DNA from 2 places in the Brevibacillus halotolerans genome. Region 2 is predicted to be linked to the other one. Evidence: a T-box and tRNA genes for the amino acid it is inferred to sense, from the RefSeq annotation. Region 2 holds a T-box; the other holds one or more tRNA genes.
What was found. A T-box is a leader RNA that pairs with one kind of tRNA and senses whether it is charged. The one in region 2 lies ahead of leuS (leucine--tRNA ligase), so its partner is inferred to be a tRNA-Leu.

Region 1: it encodes a tRNA-Leu, which carries the amino acid that the T-box ahead of leuS (leucine--tRNA ligase) is inferred to sense. The anticodon was not compared.

The regions. Positions count from the first base shown of each region.
Region 1 is NZ_JAPTNK010000004.1:30,894-46,318, forward strand. Features, by position in the region: gene O0550_RS07250 (aspartate aminotransferase family protein) at 1-321, opposite strand, end outside; gene argB (acetylglutamate kinase) at 344-1,180, opposite strand; gene argC (N-acetyl-gamma-glutamyl-phosphate reductase) at 1,249-2,301, opposite strand; gene cccB (cytochrome c551) at 2,424-2,777, opposite strand; tRNA gene O0550_RS07270 (tRNA-Leu) at 3,103-3,189, opposite strand; tRNA gene O0550_RS07275 (tRNA-Leu) at 3,197-3,279, opposite strand; one part of gene prfB (peptide chain release factor 2) at 3,427-4,455, opposite strand; one part of gene prfB (peptide chain release factor 2) at 4,457-4,537, opposite strand; gene O0550_RS07285 (response regulator transcription factor) at 4,725-5,465, shown strand; gene O0550_RS07290 (HAMP domain-containing sensor histidine kinase) at 5,455-6,873, shown strand; gene cls (cardiolipin synthase) at 6,885-8,339, opposite strand; gene secA (preprotein translocase subunit SecA) at 8,428-10,902, opposite strand; gene hpf (ribosome hibernation-promoting factor, HPF/YfiA family) at 11,056-11,607, opposite strand; gene O0550_RS07310 (cold shock domain-containing protein) at 11,876-12,073, opposite strand; gene O0550_RS07315 (OmpA/MotB family protein) at 12,927-13,682, opposite strand; gene O0550_RS07320 (motility protein A) at 13,672-14,502, opposite strand; gene O0550_RS07325 (DegT/DnrJ/EryC1/StrS family aminotransferase) at 14,664-15,425, opposite strand, start outside.
Region 2 is NZ_JAPTNK010000016.1:48,790-64,214, forward strand. Features, by position in the region: gene O0550_RS18185 (peptide ABC transporter substrate-binding protein) at 1-1,021, shown strand, start outside; gene O0550_RS18190 (gamma-glutamyl-gamma-aminobutyrate hydrolase family protein) at 1,038-1,766, shown strand; gene O0550_RS18195 (NAD(P)-dependent oxidoreductase) at 2,038-2,673, shown strand; gene O0550_RS18200 (nitroreductase family protein) at 2,739-3,338, shown strand; gene O0550_RS18205 (MATE family efflux transporter) at 3,557-4,915, shown strand; gene dinB (DNA polymerase IV) at 4,989-6,056, shown strand; gene O0550_RS18215 (thiol-disulfide oxidoreductase DCC family protein) at 6,058-6,411, shown strand; gene O0550_RS18225 (YqeG family HAD IIIA-type phosphatase) at 6,722-7,249, shown strand; gene yqeH (ribosome biogenesis GTPase YqeH) at 7,228-8,367, shown strand; gene O0550_RS18235 (shikimate dehydrogenase) at 8,454-9,308, shown strand; gene yhbY (ribosome assembly RNA-binding protein YhbY) at 9,309-9,599, shown strand; gene O0550_RS18245 (nicotinate-nucleotide adenylyltransferase) at 9,616-10,206, shown strand; gene yqeK (bis(5'-nucleosyl)-tetraphosphatase (symmetrical) YqeK) at 10,187-10,756, shown strand; gene rsfS (ribosome silencing factor) at 10,768-11,118, shown strand; gene O0550_RS18260 (class I SAM-dependent DNA methyltransferase) at 11,128-11,871, shown strand; T-box leader at 11,911-12,169, shown strand; gene leuS (leucine--tRNA ligase) at 12,326-14,791, shown strand; gene comER (late competence protein ComER) at 15,091-15,425, opposite strand, start outside.

The DNA.
Region 1 (15,425 bases), on a different contig from region 2:
CGCTTCATTCGCTTCCGCCCCGCTGTTGCAAAAGAACACTTGATCTAAACCAGACAATTCAGTCAGTTTTTTTCCTAATTCCTCTTGCAGCGGATGTTGTGTTACATTGGAGCTATGCCATAAGGTATCTAGCTGCTGATGCAGTTTTGCTGATACGGCAGGAGGACAATGCCCAAGCGATGTCACACCGATACCAGATGTGCAGTCTAAATACGCTTTTCCTGTATGATCCCAGACCGTGGTACCGCTCCCTTTGACAATCGTAATATCCCAACGCGCATAAGTATTCATCACATGCATTTTTTCTGTATAAACAGTCATGAGCGATCTCTCTCCTTTTTCCCTAATCAATTTCTGTTGCAACGAAGGCCTGTGAGTCCTCTCCACGCGGCATCCCGGCCGAAATGGAAGTACCTACAGCTCTTCCTTTTACCAAACCATCAAGCGTTTCTGCCGCTCCCTTACAAATAACAACCTCCTGAACTCCCTGGGCCAGTGCGTCTAAAGCGGCTTGAACCTTCGGAATCATTCCCCCCGTAATCATTTGGTTCTGAATCATCATTTGGATGTCTTCAATCGTGACGCTTGGCAGCAGTTGTTTTTCCCCTAGCTCATTCTCCTCCCAAATTCCTGGCACATCTGTTAGCATCAGCATTTGTTTCGCGCCTAGGGCAGATGCAATCGCCCCTGCCGCTGTATCTGCGTTGCAGTTAAATCGTGTGTCACCATCCTCTGATACGGCAATAGGTGACACGACTGGAATATAGCCATTCACGAGCAACAATTGAAGAGGTGCTGGATTCACTGCTGTAATCTTTCCTACCAGTCCTAATCCATCCATTTTCTCTACTGCTTGCAATAAGGAACCATCTACTCCGCTTAATCCCCATGCTTTTCCCCCTGCATGCAATAGCTTTCGAACGACCAATTTATTCATTGGACCGCTTAATACCATTTCTACGGCTTGCATGGTAGCCTCATCCGTTACTCGCAATCCGTTAGAAAAAATTGGCTCGATCTGCAATTGATCTAGCATTTGATTTATCGCCGGTCCGCCTCCATGTACAATTACAATAGATTTTCCTTCTGCTTGCAGGGAAGCAAGCTTGTTGTAGAAAGATTCAGGCAATTGCTCCAGCATGCTTCCACCGCATTTAATTACCATAACCTCATGTAGCATTTTACAAGTCTCCTATTCATAAGTAGTTGACCTAGAATACCTCGCTTCGCGTAAAAGCGTCACATACACTACGGATAAAGAGCATGTTTCGGTAACCCCAGCGTCTCTTCAAATCCAAACAACAAATTCATATTTTGGATTGCCTGACCCGCCGCACCTTTAACCATGTTATCAATAACGGATAAAATGATAATCCGACCCGTTCTTTCATCAAAATGAAGAGCGATATCACAGTAATTTGTTCCAAGCACCTCTTTTGTGCGTGGATAGGACCCAAATGGCCTTACACGGACAAAGGGAGCATTCTGATATGCATGTTCATACAGCTTTTGTAATCCTTCAACGGTAAAGCCTACATCCTTACTTTTATCTATTTGAATATAGCTAGTGGTCAAAATTCCTCTGGTCATCGGCACAAGATGAGGGGTGAACTGAATAGCTATCTCTTTCTTCGTCATTTGTAAAATTCCCTGCTCGATCTCTGGTGTATGCTGATGCTGCCCTACTTTATAAGCGTGAAAGCTATCATTTAATTCGCTGTAATGAACACCAAGCGACGCTCCACGACCAGCACCCGAGACTCCTGATTTAGCATCAACAATGATACTGTCAGGCTTGATCCACTCTGTTTGAAGCAGCGGTAACAGGGAAAGCAGGGTAGCAGTTGGATAGCAGCCTGGATTAGCCACCACCGAAGCTTCTCTTACTTTAGATTTGTTCCATTCAGGCAAGCCATAGACAGCCTGCTGCAATACCTCTTTCGCTGCTGGTGACTTCTTATACCATTCCTGATAAGCCTCAGGAGATCGGAGCCTAAGGTCACCAGATAAATCGATAATCTTCACTCCCCCCTTTATTAAAGCAGGCGTTATTTCAGCACTCACCCCAGCCGGAGTTGCTAAGAACACGACATCATTCTCCTGCGCAATTTTCTCTGGCTGAATGCCCTGTAGCATGGGTAAATCTGCACTCTGCAAATGAGGAAAGAATTCAGCCAATGATCTGCCTTCTGCCGAGCTAGAATAAAGACTTTGTATGTATATCTCAGGATGCTGCAATAAGATACGAATGAGTTCAATACCGCTGTATCCAGTGGCTCCAATAATCCCAATACGTTTCATCGCTCTCACTCCTAGTTTTTATGCATAAATATACATTTATAATAATAAAAATTCTAATTGATTACAAATATTATTTTGGCTAAAAAGGATGAGATCCAAGGACCTCACCCTATTCGTTCGTTCTATTTCTTTTCTGCTAGCCAAGCTGCAATTGTTTCTGCATCTTCGCCTTTAGACATGTTGGCTGGCATGCTGCCTTTTCCATTTTTAATGATCTCTAATATTTCATCTTTATTGTATTTGCTACCTATTGTTTCTAGGGAAGGACCGGTTGCTCCCTTCAAGTCCACACCGTGACAGCCAACACAACTGCTTTGTTTGAATTTTTCTTCTCCCGCTGATGCAGTCGCTGTATCTCCACTTGCCTTCTCTGCCGCCGGCTTCTCTTCCGGTGCAGGTTGTGATTGTTGTCCACCACAGGCTGTTAATCCCACAGCAAGCGCTCCTACCATCAATACAGTTGCTAAACGTTTCATTTTTTGAATGCCTCCCTTTCCTTTGCAACTAAAAATAGGTACAAACGAGCAGTAGACTATATAGCCATTACCGTTTGTACCTGTGCTACTTTACTTCACTTGCTTCTCTGTTTTTACCATTAGCTAAGCTACATCCAAATTGGTGTAATTTGCTAAATGTAGTATATCATAGTAGTATGCGTTTTCTCAGCTTCTGTATCAGTGTTCATAAGATTGTAAAACATTTTAGAAAAGAGCAATAAATAAAAATTATCGCACTTAAAAAACTACGCAAAAAACGAAAAAGCACTTTTGCAATTATGCAAAAGTGCTCACTGTTCTTATATGGTGCCGAAGACCGGACTTGAACCGGTACGGGATTACTCCCGACAGATTTTAAGTCTGTTGCGTCTGCCTATTCCGCCACTCCGGCAGATAAATGGTGCGGGTGGAGGGACTTGAACCCCCACGGTCGCCCGCCAGAACCTAAATCTGGTGCGTCTGCCAATTCCGCCACACCCGCATCGTGTTGACTTCTATAGTCTAACATAGCAATCTGGTAAATGCAATACTTTTTCTATTTTTTATTTCTAAATTCTTTTCTAGTAAAAAAAGAGGCTGAAAAAACTAGCATTCTTCAGCCTCTTCTTCTGTCAGCATGCACGCAAGCTTATTGCAATTGGGAGCGTAGATAAGCATCAATAAATGGATCAAGCTCTCCATCCATCACTGCCTGCACATTGCCTACCTCCATATTTGTCCGATGATCCTTCACCATGCTGTACGGGTGGAATACATATGAACGAATTTGACTGCCCCAAGCAATATCCTTCTGTTCTCCCTGAATCGAAGCTAGTGTTTTCTCTTGCTCCTGCTTCTGTAGCTCGAACAGCTTGCCTAATAGCATCTTCATAGCCCGATCGCGGTTTTTAATCTGAGAACGCTCGGTTTGGCACGTCACAACTATACCAGTTGGTAAATGAGTAATACGAACGGCAGAATCTGTCGTGTTGATATGCTGTCCCCCTGCACCACTGGAACGGTACGTATCAATCTTTAAATCCTCAGTTCGAATATCTACTTCTTTATCGTTTTCAATCTCTGGTAGGACGTTGCACGATACGAAGGAAGTATGACGGCGTCCTGAAGCATCAAACGGCGAGATACGCACTAATCGGTGCACCCCTTTTTCCGCCTTTAAGTATCCGTACGCATTGTGTCCTTTAATTAACAGTGTAACACTTTTGATCCCTGCCTCATCACCTGGCAGATAATCCAGCGTCTCTACTTTGAAGCCTTTGCGTTCAGCCCAGCGTGTGTACATCCGCAGTAGCATAGAACCCCAATCCTGCGACTCCGTTCCACCAGCTCCTGGATGCAACTCCAAAATAGCGTTATTTTTATCGTATTGATCGCTCAATAACAATTCTAGCTCAAAGTCCTCAAAGTTCTTCTTTAAATCCTGTGTACTCTGATACAGATCGGAAATAAGAGAACTATCGCCTTCTTCAATCACTAGCTCCAGCATCATCTGTAAGTCGTCATAAGAGGCATCCAGACGTCCCATCGTATCTGTTAGACTTTTGATCCCATTAAGCTCTCCAATGGTTTTTTGTGCAGCATCATTATCATCCCAAAAATCTGGAGCTAACATCCGCTCCTCCAATTCACCAATGCGCTCTAGCTTTTCTGGGAGGTCAAAGAGACCCCCTAATATCCGTTAGTCGTTTGGACAGACTAGCCATTTCTTGCTTTACATCAGCCACGTCGATCAGTGCCATTCTATCTACTCCTTTAAAACTCATTTTCTTATTGTTTATTGTAGCTGAAAATAAGACTGGTGCAACCTTTCTAGGTTTTGTTGACGATGAAATTTTATCTATTTCCTAAAAATATCACCACGTTTTTCCAAAACGTGTAGAATAGTGAGTAGTGTTTTACTTATAGACTTAGCGGAGGGAAAAGAGAATGAATCGGACAATCCTGGTTGCCGATGATGAGCAGGAGATAGTCGAGCTACTGCGGCTATATCTAGAAAAAGAAAACCTGCGAGTCATTGAAGCCTCAGATGGAGAAGCAGCCCTTCTCTGTATCCAGAATCAATCAATAGATCTAGTTTTAATTGATATTATGATGCCTAAGCTAAATGGTTTGCACCTGCTTACGCAAATACGTCAGGACTACACGCTCCCCGTCATTTTCTTGTCAGCTCGCAGCCAAGATCACGACATTATTTTAGGATTAGGCATGGGGGCAGATGATTATATTACCAAGCCGTTTAATCCCTTAGAGGTCGTAGCACGAATCAAAGCACAACTACGACGTTCCTACCATCTGAATCCATTAAACGATGAGACAACACAGGCTCTATCCGTTCTTACTGTAGGCGATTTAACTTTACATAAGCAGCAATGCATCCTATGCAGGAATCAGGTAGAAATCCCTTTAACATCAACGGAGTATAAAATGCTTGAGATGTTTATGGAGCAGCCCAATCGTGTTTTTACCAAACGCCAGATCTTTGAAAAGGTATGGGGAGATCCCTTTTACAGTGACGATAACACCATCATGGTTCATATTAGTAAATTGCGGGATAAGATAGAGCCAGATCCTAAAAAACCGCTTTATGTAAAAACAGTTCGAGGTCTAGGCTATAAGCTGGTTCATTTTTCATCCAAGCAAAGAGGGTCAGCTCACAATGAAACATAAAAAAATACACTCTACATTATTATGGAATTATAGCATCTTTATATTTATTATTAGCTCCATTTTAACGATAGCGCTCGGTTATCTCGTCTATCAAATCAACTCAAGCGTTGAACAAGGCTTATCTCCCATTTACCGGGCGAAGGACATCGTATCGGATGACTACGAAAATATTAGGGCAAATGCCATTTTGGAAAACGGGGGCTGGGTAGAAATCCTCAATTCTAACCACCAAGTCATTCATGTTATCGGTGTGAAAATGGATTCCATTTACCATTATACGGAGGAACAGCTCTATCAGTTTTTAGACAATACGGAGGAGCAGCTCTATTACTACTCCATTGCGCCATTTACTACCAAAAGTAATAAGAAATATATTTGCTTGGTCAAAATTCCCCGAGACAGCATTAACATTGACATTCAATACTTTAAAAATTTTGATCATACGGTATCTCAGGTCAGCAAGATTATCCTTAAATCATGTTTGCTCCTATTTGTCCCGATCATTATTATCATCTTTTTATATAGTCGGTGGACAGCTCGCAAAATTAGTGTTCCTCTTCATACGATCACCGTTGCTATTAAAAAGATGATCGATGGAGACTATCAAGCTCGTATTCATCTAAAAGCGGAAAGTGAATTCGGAAAAATCCGCGATGCTTTTAACTTTTTGGCAGATAAATTAGAAGCGACTCGCGCTGAGAAGGAAAAATTGGAAGAAAGTAAGCAACGTATGCTCATGGATATATCTCATGATCTTAAAACACCGATCACAAGCATTCAGGGATACGCCTCTGCCCTACAGGATGATATGGTGGTGGATGAAGAAAAGAAAAGACGTTATTTGCAGCTTATATATAATAAATCGCAGAGTGTAAATGCTTTGATTAATTCGTTATTTGACTTTTTAACACTTGATGATGGTCAGTATCCCCTCTCCATTCGTACCTATGATCTATGTGAATTCATCAGAGAAATTACAGTCGATTTTTTAGATGACATGGAAGAAAAACAATTTAAATTACATATTCAGGTGCCCGAAAACGAAATTTTGTACGATTTTGATTACCGGCATATGAGCAGAGTCATAAGCAATCTTATTTCCAATACGATTAAATATAATCCGCCAGGAACGAACGTCCGAATTGCTGTTCAGGAGCAGAACGATTCCATCATCATTGAGATTGCAGACAATGGTACCGGCATTCCTGCCCATGTACAGCGTCATATATTTGATCCTTTCGTCAGAGGAGATCATTCTCGACAAACCGATGGCGGAACAGGCTTAGGCCTGTCAATCGCTCATAAGATTGTTAAATTGCACGGAGGTCTACTGGAATTGGATGAAAATCCTTTAGAAAAAACCGTTTTTCGTATTACTCTTATCAAACAAAAAAGGAGCCCCGAATAGCATGTGGGCTCCTATAAAATGGCCGACAGTAACCGTGAAATCGATTCTTTTAATCGAATAGATAATGGACGTTGTCTATACTTTTCCAGTGTTAATTCAGATGAAAGCTCTATATCAGCTAAGAAATGTTTAGCCAATTGTTTAGCCGTATGGGAATGGTAGAGAAACGCATTCACTTCAAAATTTAAACGAAAGCTCCTCACATCGATATTAGCAGTTCCTACTGTGGAAAGCTTATCGTCTACAACAATCGTTTTAGCGTGCATAAAGCCATTCTCATAGGTGTATACCTTTGCCCCAGCTCGTAATAGCTCACCTGCATTTGAATAAGTAGCCCAATAAACAAAGGGATGATCCGGTTTATTCGGAATCATAATTTTGACATCGACACCAGATAACGCTGCAATGCGCAACGCATCCAAAATACTGTCATCAGGGATTAGATACGGGGTCTGGATATACACATAGTCTTTAGCTGTTACTATTAGTTTCATGTACCCATTTTTAATTTGCTCCCATTGTGAATCGGGGCCACTTGAAACGATTTGTAGGGGAATATCCCCACGGGGAGCAGACGAAGCTTGATAATAATTTCGAAAGGCCATGTCCCGCCCAGATGCTTGCTTCCAATCTAGCATAAAGCGTGATTGCAAATCATCCACCGCTGAGCCTTGTATTCTTAGATGCGTATCTCTCCAATAACCGAAGGCAGGGTTTTTGCCCAAATACTCATCTCCAATGTTAAAGCCCCCAATATAGCCAATTTCTCCGTCAATAACAACTATCTTTCGGTGATTGCGGTTATTTGCACGCAGGTTTAGTAGCGGAATCTTGGAAGGAAAGAAAGGCTCAATCTGTCCACCTGCTTGCCTAATTCGACGTATCAGCCCCTTAGAGAGCCAACGTGACCCACTCTCATCGTACAGGACTCGAACCTCTATTCCCTCCCGTGATTTTTCGCATAATAGATCAGCCAGTCGATTGCCAAGCTCATCGCTTTTGATGATGTAATACAGCAAATGGACATGTTTGCTCGCCCGGCGAATATCTTCAAACAAGCGTTCAAATTTATGCAAACCATCCGTAATAATCTCTACCTGATTATCTTGGGTCAGTAGTGCTTCATCATTGTTTAGATGTAAATACACTAAGTCCTGATACTCTTTGCCAACAGGGTCATGGAACTGGAGCTTCTTGGCTTTGAGCTGCTCCATCTGTTTAACTACTTCTCGCTTCATATAAGCATAAACATGCTTATCCCACTTAAAAATTTTCTTTCGACTTAAATTTTGTCCCAGCATAAGATATAAAACAAATCCAAGAACAGGAATAAACCATAAGATCATTAACCATGCCCATGTAGAAACAGGGGTACGTCTCTCTAAAAAAACAACCACGATGGCAAACAAAAAGTTTAATAAGAATAAAATTTTTAAGAGCCATGAGGTTATCTCCGCTGTTACCATTGTCTCCCCCATTTCAGTCTTATTGCTCTTATTATATGCAAAAAAAGCTGCCATTCAACTGAACAGCAGCTTTCTTCTCAGGCCTGTTTTATTTTTTCTTTTTATCTGCACGGCGTTGTGCTCTGTTTTTTTGCTCTGGCTCAGATGCTCCAGCCTCATCAGATGGTCCAGACGTTTTTAGCTTCTCAGCATCAATTACTTCCTGACGCTCAAGGTTTTGTCCAACCTCCGATTTCATGATATACAAGGATACTTCCTCTTCAATGCTTGCAATCATGCCTTGGAACATCTCATATCCCTCAAATTGATACTCACGCAATGGATCAGTCTGAGCATAGGCACGCAGGTGGATACCTTGGCGCAATTGTTCCATTGCATCAATGTGATCCATCCACTTGCTATCAACAGCACGTAGAACAACCACTTTTTCGAATTCGGCCATCATATCGCCAATTTCTTCCTGACGTTGTTTCAATTGCTTATGAGCAATCTCTTTCAACATCTCCTCAATCTCTTCCGCTTCTTTTCCTTTCAGATTAGAAACCGTAATCGCATCCTCGAACAAGAATGTGCTTACGCATGTTTCAAGCAGACCCTCTAGATCCCATTCTTCTGGAATCTGTTCTTTCGGGCAATACGCCTGAACTATACGCTCAATCACGCTATTTATCATGCCCTCAACGATATCATGCAGATTATCGCGCTCAAGAATCTCTTTACGCTGCTTATAGATGACTTCGCGTTGCTTATTCATTACGTCGTCATATTGCAAGACAACTTTACGTGCATCAAAGTTGCTACCCTCTACTCGTTTTTGAGCAGATTCAACAGCACGGGATACAAGACGGCTTTCAATCGGCATATCTTCTTCCATTCCGAGTCTGTCCATCATATTCATGATGTTGTCAGCTCCGAAACGGCGCATAAGCTCATCCTGTAGGGACAAGAAGAATTGAGAGGAACCCGGGTCCCCTTGACGGCCTGCACGTCCACGTAGCTGGTTATCAATACGACGGCTCTCATGGCGCTCTGTACCGATGATATGCAGACCACCTATTGCAGGTACCCCTTCACCCAACTGAATGTCTGTACCGCGACCAGCCATGTTTGTAGCGATGGTTACTGCACCGAATTGACCCGCGCGAGCAACAATCTCTGCTTCACGTTCATGCTGCTTCGCATTGAGTACATTATGTGGTACACCTTTTTGGCGCAATAGGTGAGATAGTTTCTCTGAGTTTTCGATGGAAATGGTACCAACCAAAATAGGTTGTCCTTTTTTATGGCGCTCCACGATCTCTTTTACTACCGCACGATATTTGGCATCCTCGGATTTATATATCGCATCCGCCATATCTATACGTTGAATTGGGCGGTTTGTAGGAATCACAACTACGTCCAATCCATAGATTTTTTTGAATTCCTCTTCCTCAGTCTTAGCTGTACCGGTCATACCGCTCAACTTTTGATACATACGGAAGTAGTTTTGCAGCGTAATTGTTGCCAAGGTCATGCTTTCGCTCTGTACTTTTAGCCCTTCCTTCGCTTCAATCGCCTGATGCAAACCATCACTGTAACGACGACCCACCATCAGACGCCCTGTGAACTCGTCTACGATCACAACCTCGCCATCCTGCACAACATAATCAACGTCACGTTTAAACAGAACCTGAGCCTTCAAAGCCGATGTAATATGGTGGTTAAGTGTAACATGGTTGGTATCGTACAAATTGTCCACGTTAAACGCTTTTTCAACCTTGCTCACACCTTCATCGGTTAAAGTAGCGATTTTTAGTTTTTCATCAATACTAAAATCCGTTTCAGGCTCCAGTCTTTTTACAAAATGGGAGCAAATATAATAAAGTTCAGTAGATTTATTAGCTGATCCGGAAATGATCAGTGGAGTACGCGCTTCGTCGACTAGGATACTATCCACTTCGTCAATGATTGCATAGTGCAAAGGACGTTGTGTCATTTGCTCTTTATAAAGCACCATGTTGTCACGCAGGTAGTCAAACCCAAACTCGTTGTTTGTACCATACGTAATATCGCAGTTGTATGCCTCACGTTTTTGTTCAGCACTCATACCGTTTATGTTCAAACCTACTGTCATGCCAAGAAATTGGTACAGCTCACCCATAATCTTGGAGTCACGCTCAGCTAAGTATTCGTTAACTGTTACAATGTGAACACCCTTACCAGCCAAGGCATTCAAGTACGTAGCTAAGGTCGCTACAAGGGTTTTACCTTCACCAGTCTTCATTTCAGCAATGCGTCCTTCTTGCAGGACCATACCACCAATTAGCTGTACATCAAAGTGACGCATCCCCAATACACGTTTGGACGCTTCACGCACTACAGCAAATGCTTCGTTTAATATATCATTCAGCGTTTCTCCCTTTTCCAAACGAGCACGGAATTCCGCCGTTTTTTCCTTTAATTGGTCATCAGTAAGTAATGTTACTTGGGGTTCTAACGCATTAATTTTGTCTACACGCTTAACTAATTTCTTTAATTCACGTTCATTTGTATCGCCAAAAAGCTTCTTTACAAGCCCTAACATAGGGACACCCCTTCCACCGTTCCCCTAAGGGTACTTTCTAACAATCTATTTTACCAAATCTCTATCAGTAAACACAAGTAAAGGAGTTGCCAATCGACAACCCCTTTACCACTTTTTGTATATATTTTTAAATTTTTTAATGATTGTATACGTTTATTTTGGTTCTATTAACCCGTATCGTCCATCATTTCGACGATAGACTACATTTACATCATTGCTTTCACTGTTTTCAAAGACGAAGAAGTTGTGGCCCAGAAGTTCCATTTGCATAATGGCCTCTTCTGAATCCATCGGTTTTAAGTTGAATCGCTTCGTTCTTACGATATCAAACTGTACATCATCCTCTTCATCCGCTACAGCTACAGAGGAAGCTTCCATATTCGGCATCGCTTTAGCCCCTGATTCATGACGCTGTTTACGGTTGATTTTTGTTTTGTACTTACGCATTTGACGCTCTAATTTTTCGACAACCAAATCAATTGCTGCGTACATATCGTCGTGAGTTTCCTCAGCTCGGAGAATAACGCCAGTCATCGGAATGGTTACCTCAATAGTTCCTTCTCCACGAAGCACGCGCATTGTCACATGTACCTCTACATGCCCTAGATTGTCAAAATAGCGTTCGAGACGGCTTATCTTTTTCTCTACATACTCCCGAAGAGCTTCTGTAACTTGAATGTTTTCGCCACGAATATTGTAGTTCATGGACACAACCTCCTTCCGTCTATGCTATTTGTATTCTACATAGACGTAATTAAAACCTGCTGTTTCTTCTTTTCGTTTTAACAAAATTCGTGAAAAAAAGACAAAATGTTTAAAAATTTTCACTTGATTTTAATCTTTCGTCAACACAGCAAGTAAGGCTTGTCTCTATTTTAAACCTATTTCGATTTTTTTGAAACAAATAATTTTAGTGTAAATAAACACCAAAAACCCCCTAAGTTATCCTAGGGGGTATTGATTATAAAATCAATTAGATTTTAGTTACGTTAGCCGCTTGAGGACCACGATCGCCTTCAACGATATCAAACTCTACAGTTTGACCTTCATCCAAGCTTTTGAAACCTTCAGATTGGATAGCGGAGAAATGTACGAATACATCGTCGCCTCCATCGCGCTCGATGAAACCAAAACCTTTTTCTGCATTAAACCATTTTACTTTTCCTTGCATGTATTAAACATTCCTTTCATAAGAAAACTGTGGACTATTTGTTAATCCATGATCTGACTATACACCTTGCCTATGGTAAAGTCAAATGCTGGATTATCGACAAATTTCAACGTGGTCTTTATTTTTTTGTTAAACATCTCATAGCAGCCTTAGAAAGGCTTAATGTTACAAGCAAATAAGCCTTTACTGCCGTAGTAAAAGCAGGAAAGCGCTCCCACATATTTTTTGCTAAACATATTTCCATATATGTAATTTTACCAGAAAATGGAGTGCTACAAGAGACTCGATCTAGCGTTGAGAGACGTGGTCTTTACCCTATAAACGCAGGGAATTACGATACATTTTTAGCTATAATTACCAGTGTGAGATTTAAAATTTATTTGGCTCTCGAAAACGGCTTCCCCACCTACAGATATTGTCGATTAATTGTATTCTAGCTCGAAAAATTTCTTCAATCTATATAACAAAATCATGTCACATATTGGACACATAAGACTTTTTTGCTTTTTTATTCTTTATCCACAGCTATAGCATAATCTAGGTTCGACACTCGCTCACATCGCTTTCTATCCACTTCATTATTTAAATAATTTATGCTCTATCTTTCCCAGCTGTGGGTAACCTTGCCCATAATTGTGCATTTCCACAAAGTTGTCCACATTATCCACAAGAAGTTGTGCACAAGAACTCGTTTTTTGTGTATAACTCTGAAAAAGCATTTCTTTCTCGTTCACCACAGTTTTTTTGGCTCATCTATAAATAAAAAAGACCTCCTATTGTTCATCTCAAAAAGGAGGTCTTATAAAGAAACATATATCATTCATTACTATAAATCGTTATGCTGATCATACCATCATTCTGTCTGCTTGCTTAATACAGTAATTTCCACACGGCGATTTTGTTGGCGATTTTTTTCTGTTGTATTCTCTACAAGAGGCTTCGTTTCTCCAAAGCCTGCGACAATGAATCGTGCTGGAGATAACCCTCGTTCTTGAACAAATTCCTGCATAACGGCCTTTGCACGCGCAAGAGATAGATCCCAGTTAGCGACATACTGGCTTTTTGTAATGGGACTGTCATCTGTGTGCCCCTCAATTCGCACTTGATGAGGAAATTTTTGTAATACATCAGCTAGCCTGTCTATGACTTTTTGACCATCTGGAGCTAAATCGGCTGATCCGCTAGCAAACAACAAATTTTCCGGTAAACGGATCATCACTCCATCGCTTTGCTCTACAAAGGGGATATGGAACTCCTGCAAGGCCTCTCCCACTTTTTCCTTCACTACCTGTATATTCCGCTCTACTGGTTCGTCTTGTTGCCCGGCACCAATCGCCTTGACATCACGCTTTGCAGACAGTTCGCGGATTTCTGCTTCCAATGCTTTCTTTTTCATTTCAGCTACGGCTTGCTCAGCTTTTGCTATTTCGGCCTTTTCCGTCGTTTCAGATGCCTTCTGCTGAAGCTCTTGCTGTTGTTGCTTGACCTGAGCCGAATACATCGCCGCAATGATTATGACAATTATAAACAGCAAGGTAATTAAATCACTGTAGCTTAATAGCCAGCTTTTCTCTAGCTCCTTTTCATCATACAGACGATCATCCTGCATACTCGCTCTGCCTTTCAATAATTCCTTTCATGCTGCCAGGCATTTTTAAGAGTACTAGCTTTTGATCAGCAGGTAAAAAGGAATTTAGTTTTTCAAACAAAATTCGTGGAGTTTCCATACGCTGTAGCCCTACGCATCCTTCCATATAAAGCCGCTTTTCAAACATTTCCTGATCATGAATATCCATTAACCGATAGTAACATGGCAACGCCAACAGATTGGCTAGCAAGGCTCCATACAAGGTAGCTACCACCGCTGTGCTTAGGCTCTGGCCTGTCTGCGTAAAATCAGACAGGGTTTGTAATACTCCTGTCATCCCCAATAACGTCCCAACCAGCCCCATTCCAGGCGCCAGCAGGGCAACCAATCGAAACATTCCGCCCATTTGCTGGTAGCGATGCTGTTCACCCTTACACTCGTTTTCTAAAATCATACGAAGTTCTTGCTCCGATACACCTTCGATCGCCAGCAACGCCCCCCGCTGAACAAATGAATCAGGCTCGTCCATCAATTCTTTTTCCAAGGAAATGTAGCCTTTCTCTTTTAAAACAACCGAGTATTGATAAAAACGCTTGATCGTCTCTTCGATGTTATTTTCTCTGCCGTGGATCAATAATCGAAATAAATGTTTGATTTTAATATGTTTACACTTAATAGCATACGAGATAATGACAGATAGCCCAACTAATTCAATTGCCGCCGGATGTAGCAGTTGACTTACACTTCCATTTAAATAAATGGTATGTATTAAAACCAACACAATAAATAGAACAAGTAATAACGAACGATTTCTTCCCGCAAAAAATGTTTTTACATTCATGTTAGTAACCTCACTTGCCCAAGCATGTATTTCTGAACGAATTCATTATAGCAAATGAATATCTAGAGTTAGATGAAAAAGTAAAAAATATTTCTACTGTCAAAAAAAACAAAGAAAAAAGCGAACCCTTGCTTTTCACCAGCAAGTTTCGCCCCTTTGCCCTATCCTACTTTAGCCATGAAGCTCTGTATTGCATGTACTACCCGCTGTTGTATTTCTAAGGTAATACGCGGCCACATCGGCAAACTTAACGCCTCAGTTGCCATTTGCTCTGTAACAGCTAGCTTAGGCTGTTGTGTTGCTTGGTATACTGGCAGTTGATGCACAGGAGTAGGATAATATAACATTGCACCAATTCCTTGCTGATGCAGATAACGGTGCAATTCATCGCGTAAGCCATGTTTCACCCGTATCGTGTATTGATGATACACATGCTTGGCATATCCTGCTACCTTTGGCGTTACAATGCCTGGTACGTCTTTTAGCATCTGATTGTATTGCTGGGCAGCTTCTCTTCTTGCTTCGTTCCATTGGTTAATATAAGGTAGCTTCACACGTAAAATACAGGCTTGCAATTCATCTAAACGCGAATTGTAACCTGTAAGTTCATTTTGATAAGGTATCAACGAGCCGTGGGTACGTAATTTGCGAGCTATCTCTGCCAGTTCATCGTTATCTGTGGTTAACATGCCTCCATCACCATATGCTCCCAAATTCTTAGTGGGATAAAAGGAAAAACATCCAAAATGCCCAAAGGTTCCTAGCTTCTTGCCACAGTACTCTCCACCAAATGCCTGTGCGGTGTCCTCGATAAGTCCTAACCCGTATTGTTGTGCAATCGTAATCATCGGTTCCATTTTAGCCGCATGTCCATATAGATGAACAGGAATAATTGCTCTTGTCCGCTCGGTAATTTTGGACTC
Region 2 (15,425 bases):
GGTGGTAGAGGCTAATGAGAAATGGGCAAATAATGCGTCCACACTAGTTGGAAACGGCCCATTTATTATGAAAGAATGGCAGCATAAATCTAAGATTACATTTGAGAAGAATCCGACGTATTGGGATAAAACGAATGTAAAATTGGAAAAGTTAGAGTTTAACATGATTGAGGATTCTACAACAGAATTGAGCATGTATGATAACAACGAGCTAGATTGGTCTGGTTCTCCCCTAGGAGATATTCCGTCAGATGCGATTGGTGCATTAAAAGATAAATTGCATACGCAAGCGACAGCGGGAACGTACTGGTATGTATTTAACACCAAAAAAGCTCCATTCAACAATAAAAAAATACGTCAAGCATTTGCCTATGCGATCAATCGTCAGGCACTGATTGATAACATTGTGCAAACGGGGGGAACAGCGGCACTTGGAATCCTACCTCCATCCATGTCATTAAACCCTAGTGGTTATTTTACAGATAATAATATTCCGAAAGCGAAACAACTGTTAGCAGAGGGCTTAAAAGAAGAGAAGCTGACAAAATTACCGGAAATCGAGCTTTTGTATAATACGGATGAGTTACATGCAAAGCTTGCGCAAGCTATACAGGATCAATGGCGCAAAACCTTGAACGTAGAAGTGAAACTGAAAAACATGGAGTTAAAAGTAGTACGTGAAGCGATGAAGGAAGGCTCCTTCCAAATTGCACGTGCTAGTTGGATTGGTGATTTTAATGATCCAATTAATTTTTTGGAGGTATTTAAAGCAGAAGGTGGTAGCAACAAATCTGGATGGTCTAACCCAACATATACCGAGCTTTTAGCCAAGTCTTCAGCAGAAGGTAATCAGGAGAAACGTAGGGAGCTATTAAAACAAGCTGATACGATGCTCATGAATGAGATGCCAGTCACTCCGATCTACTATTACACATATAAATGGTTACAAAAGGATGATGTGAAAGGCGTAGTCATCGACGCACTAGGCTTCGTCGATTATAAATACGCCCGTCGCGAGTAGAAAGGGAGCGAGAGGCTTGCGTCCGGTTATCGGGATCGCTAGTTCCAAAATGTATGTTTCAGACAATCGTGTGGATCATTTTTTCTACACGAGTCATTGTTACGTGGAAGGCATTATCAGAAGCGGAGGAATACCGCTTCTTTTGCCGTTAATACACGAGGAATTCTATCCAATTGCTGAGATGCTTGAGGCTGTGGACGCTGTGCTTTTGACTGGTGGCGTTGATCCTGCCCCTCATCTCTACGGAGAAGCTCCTCATCAACGGCTTGGTGAAGTGGACTACGAACGTGATCAAGCCGAGCTCCGACTAATCCGTGCTCTATTACGTGCACGTAAGCCAATGCTTGGAATATGCAGAGGGGCACAAATGATAGCTGTAACAGTCGGGGGTAGCCTGATTCAGGATATCGAGAGTGCATATCCAAACGCGTTGCAACATCAGCAAATTGGTTCAAAGCAGTACGGCTCTCACTACATTCAGGTGTCAGATGGCTTTTTAAAGAGGGCTTTACGATCTGAAACAGTTTTAGTCAATAGCTCTCACCATCAGGCTGTTAAAACATTGCCTACAGGTTACCGTGTGACGGCTGTGGCTCCTGATGGGGTCATTGAAGGCTTTGAAAGCGAAGATGGTCGGACAATTGCAGTCCAATGGCATCCTGAACGTATGTGGATGCATGACGAACAAATGCTTGGGATTTGTATGGCGTTTGTACAGCTAGTGAACCAGCAAACAGAAGCATAAGGAAAACGAAAGCGCGTGAACAAGGAACGAGGGATTCCTTTGTTTACGCGCTTTTTTGCTAGATATAAAGCGTAACATAAGGGAAAAGTTTGTTAGATTCTATGCACAAATCGGCTAATTTTGGGCAATCTAAAAAAAACATTTGACAAAAGGTTTAGTTGTAACTAAAATAGTTACAAGAAGAGCGGTTGTCCAATGACTTGATCTGATCTGATTTATTCAAATGAGCACCGTGTTTGATATTTGATTCCTAAATAAGGAGGCCTATACGATGAAAATCGCTATTATTGGAGCAACAGGAAGAGCAGGAAAATTGATCATGCAAGAGGCATTGCAAAGAGGTCATGAAGTGACAGCTATTGTCCGCGATGCATCTAAGCTTGATCAAAACCAAAAGGTAGCCGTACTACAAAAAGACATATTTGACCTAACTACTCAGGATTTAAATAAATTTGATGTTGTTGTTAATTCCTTTGGTGCAAAACCAGGCGAAGAACATTTACATGTGGAAGCAGGAAATGTTTTGATTGAAGCGCTAAAAAATGCTCCACAAACAAAGTTATTTGTAGTTGGAGGAGCGGGAAGCTTGTTTGTAGATGAAACGAAAACGGTTCGTCTATTTGAAACACCAGAATTCCCTAAAGAATATTTGGCTACAGCGACAAATCAAGGCAAAAATCTAGAGATTCTAAAGCAATCCAATCTACCTCAATGGACTTTCTTGAGCCCATCAGCCATGTTTGAACCAGGTGAGCGCACAGGGCGTTATCAAAAAGGGGAAGACAATTTATTGGTAAATGCAAAAGGTGAAAGCTCTATCAGCATGGAGGATTATGCGATTGCAGTACTAGACGAGCTTGAAAATCCACAATTTGTAAACAAACGTTTCACTGTTGCGTCTGTATAATTTGACGCCAATAGGGCAATGTTTTGAGTAGCATTATTTTTTCTAACAACAGGGAGGCATCTACCATGGCAAAAGATTTCTATACAGCAGTTGAAGGAAGACGTTCTATTTATGGTATCAGCAAAGAAGTAAGCATCTCAGACGATAAAATCAAAGAAATCATCGAATTTGCCCTAAAGCATACGCCATCTTCATTTAATTCCCAAACAGCTCGCATTGTGCTTCTATTAGGAGAACAACATGATAAATTGTGGAATTTGACAGAAGCAGCATTGCGTAAGGTAGTTGGGGATAACAACTTTGCTCCAACTGAAGAAAAAATGAAATCTTTCCGTAATGGTTACGGAACAGTGCTTTTCTTTGAAGACCAACAAGTTGTAGAGCAATTGCAAAAGGATTTTGCGCTTTATAAAGATAACTTCCCTATTTGGTCTCAACAATCTTCTGGTATGCATCAATTTGTTATCTGGACTGCTCTTGAAATGGAAGGCTTAGGAGCTACCTTGCAGCATTACAATCCATTAATTGATGAAGACGTGAGAAAAGAGTGGAATACTCCAGCTCATTGGAAACTAATTGCTCAAATGCCATTTGGTCAACCAACAATGGCTCCTAACGAAAAAGAATTCAAACCACTAGATGAGCGTTTTAAAACATTTAAATAAGCAACACAGTAACATACAAGACATGTAAGATTTCCTTGATCGTAATGAACAGTGTAGTGGAGAAAACCTAAAAAAAGATAAATGGGAGCTACCTAACCTTGTGGGTAGCTCATTTTTTTGTCTGCATGTTTATCTCTATTCCCATCCACCTAACATCGCGTTATAATGAACAAATCTTTGAGAATGAATCGATGTCAATGGAGTAAAGAAGGGTGAATGTGAACACAGAAACAAATAAATATCAGCGTCAAACTCTATTTCAAATTACGTGGCCGATCTTCTTTGAATTAGCGCTACATATGGGGATGGGGATTATTGCAACTCTGATGCTGAGTCATTATTCCGATGACGCAGCTACAGGTGTAGGCGTGGCAAATCAGCTCTTAAATATTTTTATTTTAATTTTTAACGTGACGTCAATTGGTGCGACTATTTTGATTGGTCAAAGACTAGGAGCTAATCAATTAGATCAGGCAAGACAGCTAGCACGATCTGCTTTTGGCTTAAATTTTTGGTTTGGAATGGTTGTTGCTGCAATTGTAGTAATATTTGGTAAACAATTCCTTGGTCTTTTTGAGCTTGAAGGAGATGTTCTTACCTATGGACTTTTGTTTGTACAAATTTGTGGGGCGTCCTTGTTTCTAGAATCAATTGCCTTAGCTTTAAGTGCTGTACTTCGCAGTCATGGATATACGAAGGACTCCTTGATGGTTACCCTGTTGATGGACATGATTAGTGTTGGTGGTAATGTTATCGCGATTACCGGTATTTTTGGATTGCCTATTACGGGAGTGACTGGCGTAGCTTGGGCAATGGTGGTCGCACGTGCCTTTGCAGTGGGTGCTTTGATCTATTTGGTTGTTCGTCAGCTTGCTTTACGTATTCGATTTAAAGATATCTTTATTGTAAGAAAAAAGGACATCCAAGGCCTTTTAGCGATTGGGATTCCTTCGGCTGGTGAAAATTTGTCCTATCAGCTATCACAAGTAATCATTACAGGATTTATTGCGATGATGGGAACTGCATCGCTGGCAGCACGTGTCTATGTATTGAATATTTCTATGATCTGCTATCTATTTACATTAGCGATTGCACAAGGTACACAGTTGCTGGTGGCCCGTTATATTGGCGGGAAACAATACGATCAGGCATTACGTCGAGGGATGCGCACCTTAAAAATTTCAATGTGTGCCTCGTTTGCCACGACACTGATTATCGCATTGTTAGGCTCACCGATCTTACAAATGTTTACGACTGACCCAGCTATTATTGCTGTAGCCCTCCCTGTTTTGTGGATTATGGTTCTTACCGAAACAGGTAGAGCGATGAACATTGTTTTAATGGGTTCGTTAAAGTCTGCTGGTGATGTTCGATTCCCAGTAATCATCGGCATTTTTGCGATGTGGGGGATTGCGGTAGTCTTTAGTTATACGCTTGGTATCTATTTTGGACTTGGTTTGCTTGGGGTATGGATTGCACAAGGAATGGATGAATGGTTCCGCGGGTGCTTTGCCATGCGTAGATGGGTAAACAAACCCTGGGATACTACTCAAAATGCAAATAGCCCAACGAAGTGAATTGAATCGTTACACCCAGTGTTCTATAATAACAATAGATTCGGATGAGAATATATGTTTGGGTGAAGCGGCTATGAAAAAATTTATTCATGTGGACATCGATGCATTTTATGCTAGCGTAGAACAACTGGATCATCCAGAATGGCGGAATCAGCCTGTCATTGTGGGAGGCACCGGCAATCGGGGCGTAGTAGCTACCTGCAGCTACGAGGCACGTTCGTTTGGTGTGCGTTCTGCTATGCCAGTTGCTCTTGCACGAAAAAAATGTCCACAGGGTATTTTTGTTCCATGTCGCTTCGCTCGTTATCATGAAAAATCCGAGGAAATTAGACGGATTTATACCGAGTATGCGGAATTGTATCAGCCCATCGGACTAGATGAAGCTTACTTAGATGTGTCCCATTACGAAAACGCAGTTCCCATTGCCAAAGAGTTGAAAAGACGTATTAAACAAGAAACGGGTCTTACCTGTAGTATCGGGTTATCCTACAATATGTCTCTAGCCAAAATCGCCAGTGATTTGAAAAAACCAGATGCTTTTGTCATTATCCGTGCGGAAAATGCTTTGGATGTTCTGGCTCCGTTACCAATTAGTGTTTTACATGGTGTAGGTAAAAAATCGCAGGAGGTTTTATCTAAAAAGGGGATTGAGTCAGTTCGAGATTTGTGGGAACTGTCTGTAGAGGAAATGGTTCAACTATTTGGCAAGTGGGGACATGCGCTATACGGGCGTGCACGCGGAATTGATCAACGAGAAATTGAAATGGATCGCCCTGTTAAATCCATTAGCCGCGAAACCACCCTAGTGTACGATTTGCAGGAGCGTGACCGAATCGCTGAAATTGCCCGTGAATTACTTGCTCATATAAAAGAAGAAGCGGAGCAGGAGGGGGTACATCCTCAAACCCTCACGCTGAAAGTAAGATTTACTGACTTCACAACAAAAAGCAAACAGCGTAAAGTAATGTCAGGAACATCCTGGGAGGAATGGTTAGAATTTTTATTGGACGAATTTGATTTCTCAAGCGGTGTTAGATTGATTGGTGTCGGCTTTTCTAATTTTCTGCGGGAAGAGGAACAGAAGGAAAGATTTGAACAGCTTAGTATTTTTTCACTCCCCGCTTGGAAAGAAGGAATGTAACATGAGTAAGACTATTGTTTATTATGATGAGCATTGCAAGATGTGCTGCTTTATTCGTGAACGGCTAACTAGTTTATTGTTACCCGGGAAAAAGCATCAGATAGAGTGGCGTCATTACGAGGATGCGCCTGCTTGTGATTTACAGGATAAAGCATGCGGAGAAGCAATGGAGGTCCTTCTTCCCTCAGGAGAACGTCTACGAGCATTTTATGCAGTGAGACAATTGCTTGCCCTTACTTATTTTTGCTGGTTATCCCCGTTCTTTTATTTGCCCGGTGCTGCTTATTTTGGTGAAAAAGCATATGCTTGGGTTGCCCGAAATCGATATCATTGGTTTGGAAGAACAGAGGAATAAACGAGATGGCTGATACGAATCGGTTTCATTGCTGTGCGACATGTCAGCATTTTTGTGTGCACAAGGGCGGTCAGGGTGATAAAACCACGTACTCCTGTGGAAGGCTCGGGTATGAGACGAAGCCTTCTTATCGTTTTGATTGTTGGCGGCCAACAGAGCGGGTTTGCAAATTAATTGAAAAAGAGAACCTTTCTTTATAGCAGATTTGATTTTGTTTTGCAACAAGCCTTCCAAATATGGTATAGTTAGTCCCGATATCTCGTTCGTGGTGCATGCAAGACCAGTGAACGGTGAGCGGGAGGTACGGCATTTGCTTTTACAGAAGTTAACCCCAAATGAGTATGTGGAATCCATCTTTTCCATTAATATAGATGAACTCCGAAAACGTAACATCAAAGCGGTAATCACTGATTTGGATAACACGTTAGTTGGATGGGATACACCTGATGCTACTCCAGAAGTAATGAATTGGTTTAAGCGTTTGGATGAAGCAGGAATTCAAGTGACGGTTGTATCCAATAATAATAAGGCAAGGGTTTTACACTTTTGTGAACCCTTACAATGCCACTATATTCCAGCTGCGCGAAAGCCTACCAATCAGGCGTTTAAACGTGCGATTGAAATTATGAATGTTCGCATTGAGGAGACAGTCGTTATTGGAGATCAATTGTTTACAGATGTGCTGGGCGGCAACCTTTTAGGGTTTCATACCATTTTGGTTGTTCCAGTTAAAAATTCGGATGGTTTTTTTACGCGATTTAACCGGAAAATGGAACGACTTGCCCTGCACTGGATGAGCAAGAAAGGAATGATTTCGTGGTACAACAACAAGAAGTAAATCAGGACTTCGAGGGCCCAGTTAGCTGTGCGGGCTGTGGAGTTGAAATACAGACAGAAAATAAAGCGAAGCCAGGCTATGCACCAGCTTCTGCATTGAAGCGTGAAGTAGTGATTTGTCAGCGTTGTTTTCGCATTAAACACTATAATGAAGTAGCGCCTGTAGAAATGCATGATGATGATTTTCTCCGTATTTTAAATGGAATTGGTTCCACAAAATGCTTAGTGGTTATGGTAGTTGATTTATTTGATTTCCAAGGTTCCTGGCTACGGGGATTGCCACGCTTTGTTGGACAAAATCCAATCTTGTTGGTCGGAAATAAAGTAGATTTATTACCGCGCAATATTAATCTTAATCGTGTGAAAAACTGGATTCAGCATGAAGCGAAAGAACGTGGTTTAAAGCCGAATGAAGTGGTTCTCGTGAGTGCGGAAAAAGGAACAGGGATTGATGAGCTGCTTGCTCGGATTGGTGAATTCCGCAAAGGACGCGATGTTTATATTGTAGGGGTAACGAATGTTGGTAAATCCACGCTGATTAATCGGATTTTACACGATTACGGTGCAGCGGACATGGAAATCACCACATCGCCTTTCCCAGGAACTACCTTAGATAAGATCGAAATTCCTCTAGAGGATGGACGTTCTATATTTGATACACCTGGTATTATTAATCGTGATCAGATTGGTCATCTTGTGTCACCTGAGGATTTACGCAAACTTACTCCGAAATCACGGATTAATCCGCGCGTCTTCCAATTAAACGATAAACAGACGTTGTTCTTCGGTGGATTGGCTCGCGTTGACTATGTAAGGGGAGAACGTCAGCCATTTGCTTGCTATTTGGCTAATGACCTGTACATTCACCGTACAAAATTAGATAATGCGGAAGAAGTGCTGGAGAAGCATCATGGGGAGATGCTTGCCCCACCTTCAGGAGAAGCGGCTAAAGCGTTATTGCCATTTACCCGCTATACGCTAAAAATTGATACAAATGGACCAACTGATATTGTTATTGCTGGGCTTGGCTGGATTGCGCTTCAGGGAAAAGTAAAAGGGGTCGTAGAAGTACATGTGCCAAAGGGTGTAAGTGTCGGATTACGAAAAGGCTTAATTTAATCAAGTCTGTGTCGATCACTTGAACAACAAGCAAGCCCCTTCTTTGCGGAGGGGCTTTTCTAACTTTACTTGGGGGAGGGGTCTTCCTGTTACATAGTAAAACGACAATGGTTGGGCTGTTTGGACGTCCTGTAGGACATTCCTTATCTCCAGTGATGCATAATACGGCTTTTGAACAAAAACAATTGCCATTTGCTTATGCAGCTTTCGAAGTTAATGATGATCAGATTAAAGAAGCGGTCGAGGCTATTCGTGCTTTAGGCATGCGAGGCGCTAACGTCACCATACCGCATAAGGTAGCCGTTATTCCGTATTTGGATAAAATTGATCCCTTGGCAGAACGGATTGGAGCCGTTAATACTATTGTAAATGAAGATGGCACCCTGATTGGATATAATACGGATGGAACAGGGTATGTTCGCTCGTTATTAGAAGAAACAGGGATTGATTTAACAGGGCAGACTGTTACGCTATTAGGTGCTGGTGGTGCCGCTCGCGCAGTTGCATGTACATTGGTAGAACGTGGAGTAAAAGAAATTCGGATTGTGAATCGCTCACTTGAGCGTGCAGAATTATTGGCACTGGCTCTAGGGTCTCAAATCCCTATACGTGTATATTCATTTGCTCAAGCGGAGCTAGCGATTCAAGACAGCACCCTTTTAATCAATACGACTTCTATTGGAATGTACCCTCATATTCATGAAATGCCTGTAGATAGAAAATGCTTACGGCCTGATTTAATCGTAAGCGATTTAATCTATAACCCATTAGAAACACAATTGTTACAGTGTGCCAAAGAAATCGGAGCAACCCATCACTCAGGTCTTGGCATGTTTATAAATCAAGGGGCGCTGGCTTACGAACTGTGGACAGGTGAAGCGGCGCCTACTGACAAAATGAGAGAAATTGTGTTGCAGCATTTGCAACAAGGAGGAAATTAAATGCTAACTGGTAAACAAAAACGTTATTTGCGCTCTATGGCTCACCACCTTACGCCTATTTTTCAAGTAGGGAAGGGCGGAGTAAATGAAAATATGGTAAAGCAGATTCAAGAGGCTCTAGAGGTACGCGAGCTTATTAAAGTATCCATTTTGCAAAATAATATGGATGACAAGCATGCAGTGGCAGAAGATTTGGCAACTGGAGCAGGTGCGGAAATGGTACAATTAATCGGTCATACCGTTGTTTTGTACAAAGAGTCAAAAGAAAATAAAACGATCGTGCTACCATAGGGATTAAAGAAAGCATATGAAACGTATTGGGATAATGGGTGGCACATTTGATCCAATTCATAATGCACATTTATTAATTGCCGAGCAGGCGAGAGAGCAGGCAAAACTTGATGAGATTTGGTTTATGCCTGCTCATGTTCCGCCCCATAAACAACAGAAAAAAAGTGTAGCAAACGCTATTCACCGAGTAGAAATGGTACGATTAGCAATACGTAATCATCCGCAGTTTCAAATTACGACGGTAGAGCTGGATCGAGAAGGTCCTTCTTACACTGTTGACACGATGCAACAATTAGTTACATTACATCCTACTTACGAGTTCTCATTTATTATTGGAGGGGACATGGTAGAGATGCTACCACAGTGGCATGCCATAGAAGAGTTGGTAAAGCTGGTACGTTTTATTGGATTTCATCGTCCTCACTTCGCACCACAACCTTCAAGATGGACAACCTATGTGGATTTTATCGAGATTCCGCTTTGGGACCTTTCTTCTACGTATGTCCGCGAACAGATCCAGATTGGAAAAAGTATTCGCTATCTTGTTCCTTCAGCGGTGGAATGCTATATAAAGGAGAGCGGGTTATATGGAGCAGATCCAACATAGAGAAGCCTTGCTTAAGCAGGTTAGAGCTCAAATGCATGAAAAGCGTTACCAGCATACCTTAGGTGTCGCAGAATCAGCCAAAAAGCTGGCCATTCGCTACGGAGCAGATCCGATCAAAGCTGAGTTAGCGGGACTGCTGCATGATTACTGCAAATGCTGGGAGATTTCGCGGCTACGAGATTATCTTCTTCGTTATGATTTACCTCAGGATCTGCTCTCAGGGGATAAAGAATTATGGCATTCTTTTGTAGGAGCGATTGTGGTACAACAGGAGCTACAGATACAGGATGCTGAGATACTGCAAGCGATTCGTTATCATACGACAGGCCGTGAGAACATGTCCTTGCTGGAGAAGGTTGTTTGTCTGGCTGATTACATTGAACCCAATCGCAATTATCCTGGTGTAGAGGACATTAGGTGCCTAGCAGAGCAAGATTTGAATCAGGCGTTAGCACTTGCGCTCGGAGGAACAATACGGTTTTTAATTGAAAAAAAACAGCGGGTATATCCGCTCACTTTGCTTGCTTATAACGATCTTGTAATAGAATGAGGAGGCCTTTCATGGTACAATTAGACAATCAATTACTTCAACTAGCATATAAAGCGTGTGAAGATAAAAAAGCAGAAAATATTGTGGTGCTTGACATCCACACCATCTCAGTTATGGCAGACCGTTTTATCATTTGTCACGGTAACAATGAGCGTCAAGTACAGGCGATTGTTCGTGAAATTCGTGATCAGGTGCATAAAAATGGGTATAATATTCGTGGTATTGAAGGGGAAGAACAAGGTCGTTGGGTATTAGTTGACTGTGGAGATGTAGTTGTTCACGTTTTCCATAAAGAAGAACGCGACTTCTATAATCTTGAAAAACTATGGTCTGATGCACCTCGCGTCACTGTAGAAGTGTAGGAAAAGGCTATGTCATATACGCATTTAGCTACAGTCTACGATGCGTTGATGGCGGATACGCCTTATCAGGATTGGCTGGTTTGGGCGGAGGATTATTGGCAGCTACACGGTAAGCCACAGACAATTCTTGACTTGGGATGTGGTACAGGCAGTATTGCCATTCCTCTGGCCCAAAAAGGCTATCAGGTAACCGGTGTTGACTTATCGCCAGAGATGCTTGCAATTGCCTACGAAAAAATGAAGACAGCACATGTTGATATTAATTGGGTTGAACAAGATATGACAGAGCTCTCTGTCAGCCCGGCTGATTCGGTTATTTCCTTCTGTGATTGCCTTAGCTATATTACGGAAAAGGAAGCTGTGCAAGCTACGTTTCAGCGTGTGTACCAGCATCTAAAACCAGGTGGAACTTTCCTTTTTGATGTACATAGTCCTTATAAAATTCTCACCTTTTTTGGAAATAACACATTTACGCATGTAGATGAAGAGATCAATTACATCTGGCAATGCTATACGGATGAAGAGCGAATGGAAGTAGAGCATGATCTTACTTTCTTTATTCGGGTAGAAAATGGATGCTATCAAAAACGGGAAGAAACACAATACCAAAGAGCTTATCAGCCAACAGAGATTATTTTGTGGCTACGAGAGGCTGGCTTTGAAGAAATTAAGCTAACTGCTGATTTTGTGAATCTTCCTCCTGTTGCTGAAAGTGAACGGCTATTTTTTTCAGCCAAACGTCCTCATGATTGACATGTTCCGGTAAAAACGACTATAATCGATTCATATATGAACAAAGCGAAAATGAGGCCTAGTACAAAAGCTAGATCCGGCATAAGAGAGTTGACGGTAGGTGCGAGTCAACCCGATTCTTTTTGGAACTCCCCTCATTGCTTTTTTGCTGAAGACTTTCGTTGTGTAGGCAAAAGCGTCTGTCCACGTTACGGAAAAGGAAGGGAGTAGGGCACTGGGGAACATTTCATCATGTTAAACAGTTGCTTTGCTAACTAGGGTGGTACCGCGAGAAGAAAAACAACCTCTCGTCCCTAGCAGCTTTTTCGGCTGTTAGAGATGTGAGGTTTTTTGTGTGTCTTAGAAGCTAGACGGTTTTTTATCTGCTAATCATGAGACGCGGGTAACCTTTTAAACATGTTATTAATGTAAGAAGGATTTGTGAAAGAGTAGAAGGAGGATGTAGCAAATGTCTATGCCGTATAATCCACAAGAGCTGGAAGTCAAATGGCAGAAAAAATGGAACGAACAAAAAACAAACAAAACGGTGGAGGATTCCTCTAAGCCTAAATTTTACTGCCTTGAGCAATTTCCGTATCCATCTGGGCGTTTGCACATGGGCCATATGCGTGTATATTCAATCGGGGATGTTATTGCTCGTTTGAAGCGTATGAGCGGTTTTCAAGTATTGCACCCAATGGGCTGGGATGCATTTGGTTTGCCGGCTGAGAATGCTGCAGTTAAATTTGGAGCACAGCCAGCTAAATGGACATATGAAAATATTGATTTTATGAAAATGCAATTAAACCGTCTGGGTGTAAGTATTGACTGGAGTCGTGAAGTGGCGACTTGCTCCCCAGATTATTATAAATGGACGCAATGGCTATTTTTAACTTTCCTAGAACAAGGTCTTGCATATCGCAAACGTGCTTTTGTAAATTGGTGCCCAGAATGCTCAACCGTACTTGCGAATGAGCAGGTAATTGATGGCTTATGCTGGCGCTGCGATTCAGAAGTAACGAAGAAGGATTTGGAACAGTGGTTCTTTAGTATTACTGATTATGCAGAACGTCTGTTGACGGATTTAGACAAATTGTCTGGTTGGCCGGAAAAAGTACGTACGATGCAAAAGAACTGGATTGGGAAAAGCGAAGGAGCTAATGTTACTTTCACAATTCCAGAGCTTAATGATGAGCAGGTAAAAGTATTTACAACTCGTCCTGACACGCTTTATGGCGTAAGTTATATGGTATTGGCACCGGAACATCCATTAGTACCAAAATTGATCGCTGGTAAAGAACAAGAAGCTTCTGTTCTTGCTTTTGTCGAAGAAATGAAGAAAGAAAGCGACATTACTCGTACAGCGACTGATGCTGAAAAAGTTGGCTTGTTCACAGGAGCATACGCGAAGCATCCTCTAACAGGAGAGCAAGTACCGATCTGGGTAGCCAACTATGTACTGCTTGATTACGGTACAGGCGCTGTAATGGGTGTGCCAGCCCATGATGAACGTGATTTTGCATTCGCGAAAAAGTATGATTTAGCGATTAAAGTAGTTATTAATCCGGAAAATCCAGAAATTCTAGCTGAGGAAATTGGTATCGATGCGCCTTATACAGAAGACGGCACCTTAATAAACTCTGCTCAATTTGATGGAATGCCAAACCGTGAAGCGATTAAAGCGATTGCTGATGTCCTTGAACAGCAAGGTAAAGGTGGATTGTCTACCACTTATCGTCTTCGCGACTGGCTGGTTTCTCGACAACGCTATTGGGGCGCGCCAATTCCAATCATTTATTGCGATAGCTGTGGCGTAGTACCAGTACCAAAAGAACAACTGCCTGTGTTATTACCAGAAGATGTAGTTATCGATGGAAAACGGAATCCATTGACTAGCTCTGAGGAATTCATGAAAACCACGTGCCCAACATGTGGTGGAGTAGCAAAACGCGAGACGGATACAATGGATACCTTCATCGATTCTTCTTGGTATTATTTACGATATACTGATGCAAGCAACAAGGAACTGCCTTTCTCTAAAGAGAACGCAGACAAGTGGATGCAAGTCGATGAATACATTGGCGGTATTGAGCACGCAATCCTGCACTTGTTGTATTCTCGATTCTTTACCAAAGTGCTACATGATGCAGGCATGCTGTCCTTCGATGAACCATTCCGTAGCTTGTTAACACAAGGAATGGTATTAAAAGACGGGGCTAAAATGTCTAAATCAAAAGGCAATGTGGTAAGCCCAGACGAGATGATTGAGAAGTATGGAGCGGATACGGTTCGTTTGTTTATTCTGTTTGCGGCTCCACCTGAACGCGATCTAGACTGGACAGATACTGGAGTAGAAGGAAGCTTCCGTTTCTTGAATCGTGTATGGCGTTTGATAGAGAGCAATCAAGAATTATTCCAAGCTCCTTATCAAGTAGCTGCGAATGATGATGCAGCCAAAGATTTGTACCGTACTACGCATCATACGATTAAGAAGGTAACAGAAGATATTGGTGAACGTTATACCTTTAATACAGCGATCAGTACGATTATGGAGCTAGTTAATAAGATGTACAGCTACCCAGCAGAATCAGACCGCGGTACCTTTGCTTTTGCCATGGAGACTCTTATCATTCTGCTTGCACCAATCGCACCACATATCTCTGAGGAAATGTGGCAACAATTGCTCGGTAAGACAAGTAGCGTACACATGCAGGAATGGCCAACATTTGATCCTAAAGCATTGGTGCTGGATGAAGTAGAAATCGTAATCCAAATCAATGGTAAAGTACGTGACAAGCTGGTAGTCGCTAACGGACTTAGCAAAGATGAGCTAGAGAAGCATGTACTTGCTCATGAAAAAGGAATTGCACTTATTGACGGTAAAACCGTTCGTAAGGTAATTGCTGTCCCAGGTAAGCTGGTTAATATTGTAGTAGGTTAATCATCTGTTTCGTATTCGTGTAAAAAAGACAGCCTCTTCTCCTGATGCTAGAAATTAGCTATAGGAGGGGGGCTTTTTTCTTTTGCGAATTGTTGACACTCTTTTATTCTCCTATATGTTACCTATGTACATGGAATAAGTAGTTCATATAAGTCATATTGAATTTTAGGTGAATAATCGAGGTCAATAAATCATCTGCCACATAATAAAGCCCCATGCTATTGGCGTAAGGATGAACGTAATAGGTTAAAACAGCCATGTCTATAAAATCTTTCTTTCATGATTCTTTCCAATACTGACTACCAACTTTCCAGCTGTTCCTTCAGTTCTCGTTGATCCTCTTCAAATTTCTTTTGTGTGATGCGGAATACATGATGAAATACCCCAGGTAGGGAACCTTGTAAAATTCGTAGCCCTTCTCCGGTAATTCCTCCTGGTACGCAGACACGCGCCTGTAGCTCTGGTAGGGTAAAATGTCCTTGTTTTAATAATTCAGCTACTCCAATTAGCATTTGGGTTGTCAAATGAACGGCTGTTTCGTGGGGTAGACCAGTTTCTTCTTCCGCAGACCGAATTATTTGTTGCAGTGTATAGCTGAGAAAGGCAGGTCCACAACTAGCGATATCTGCCGAGA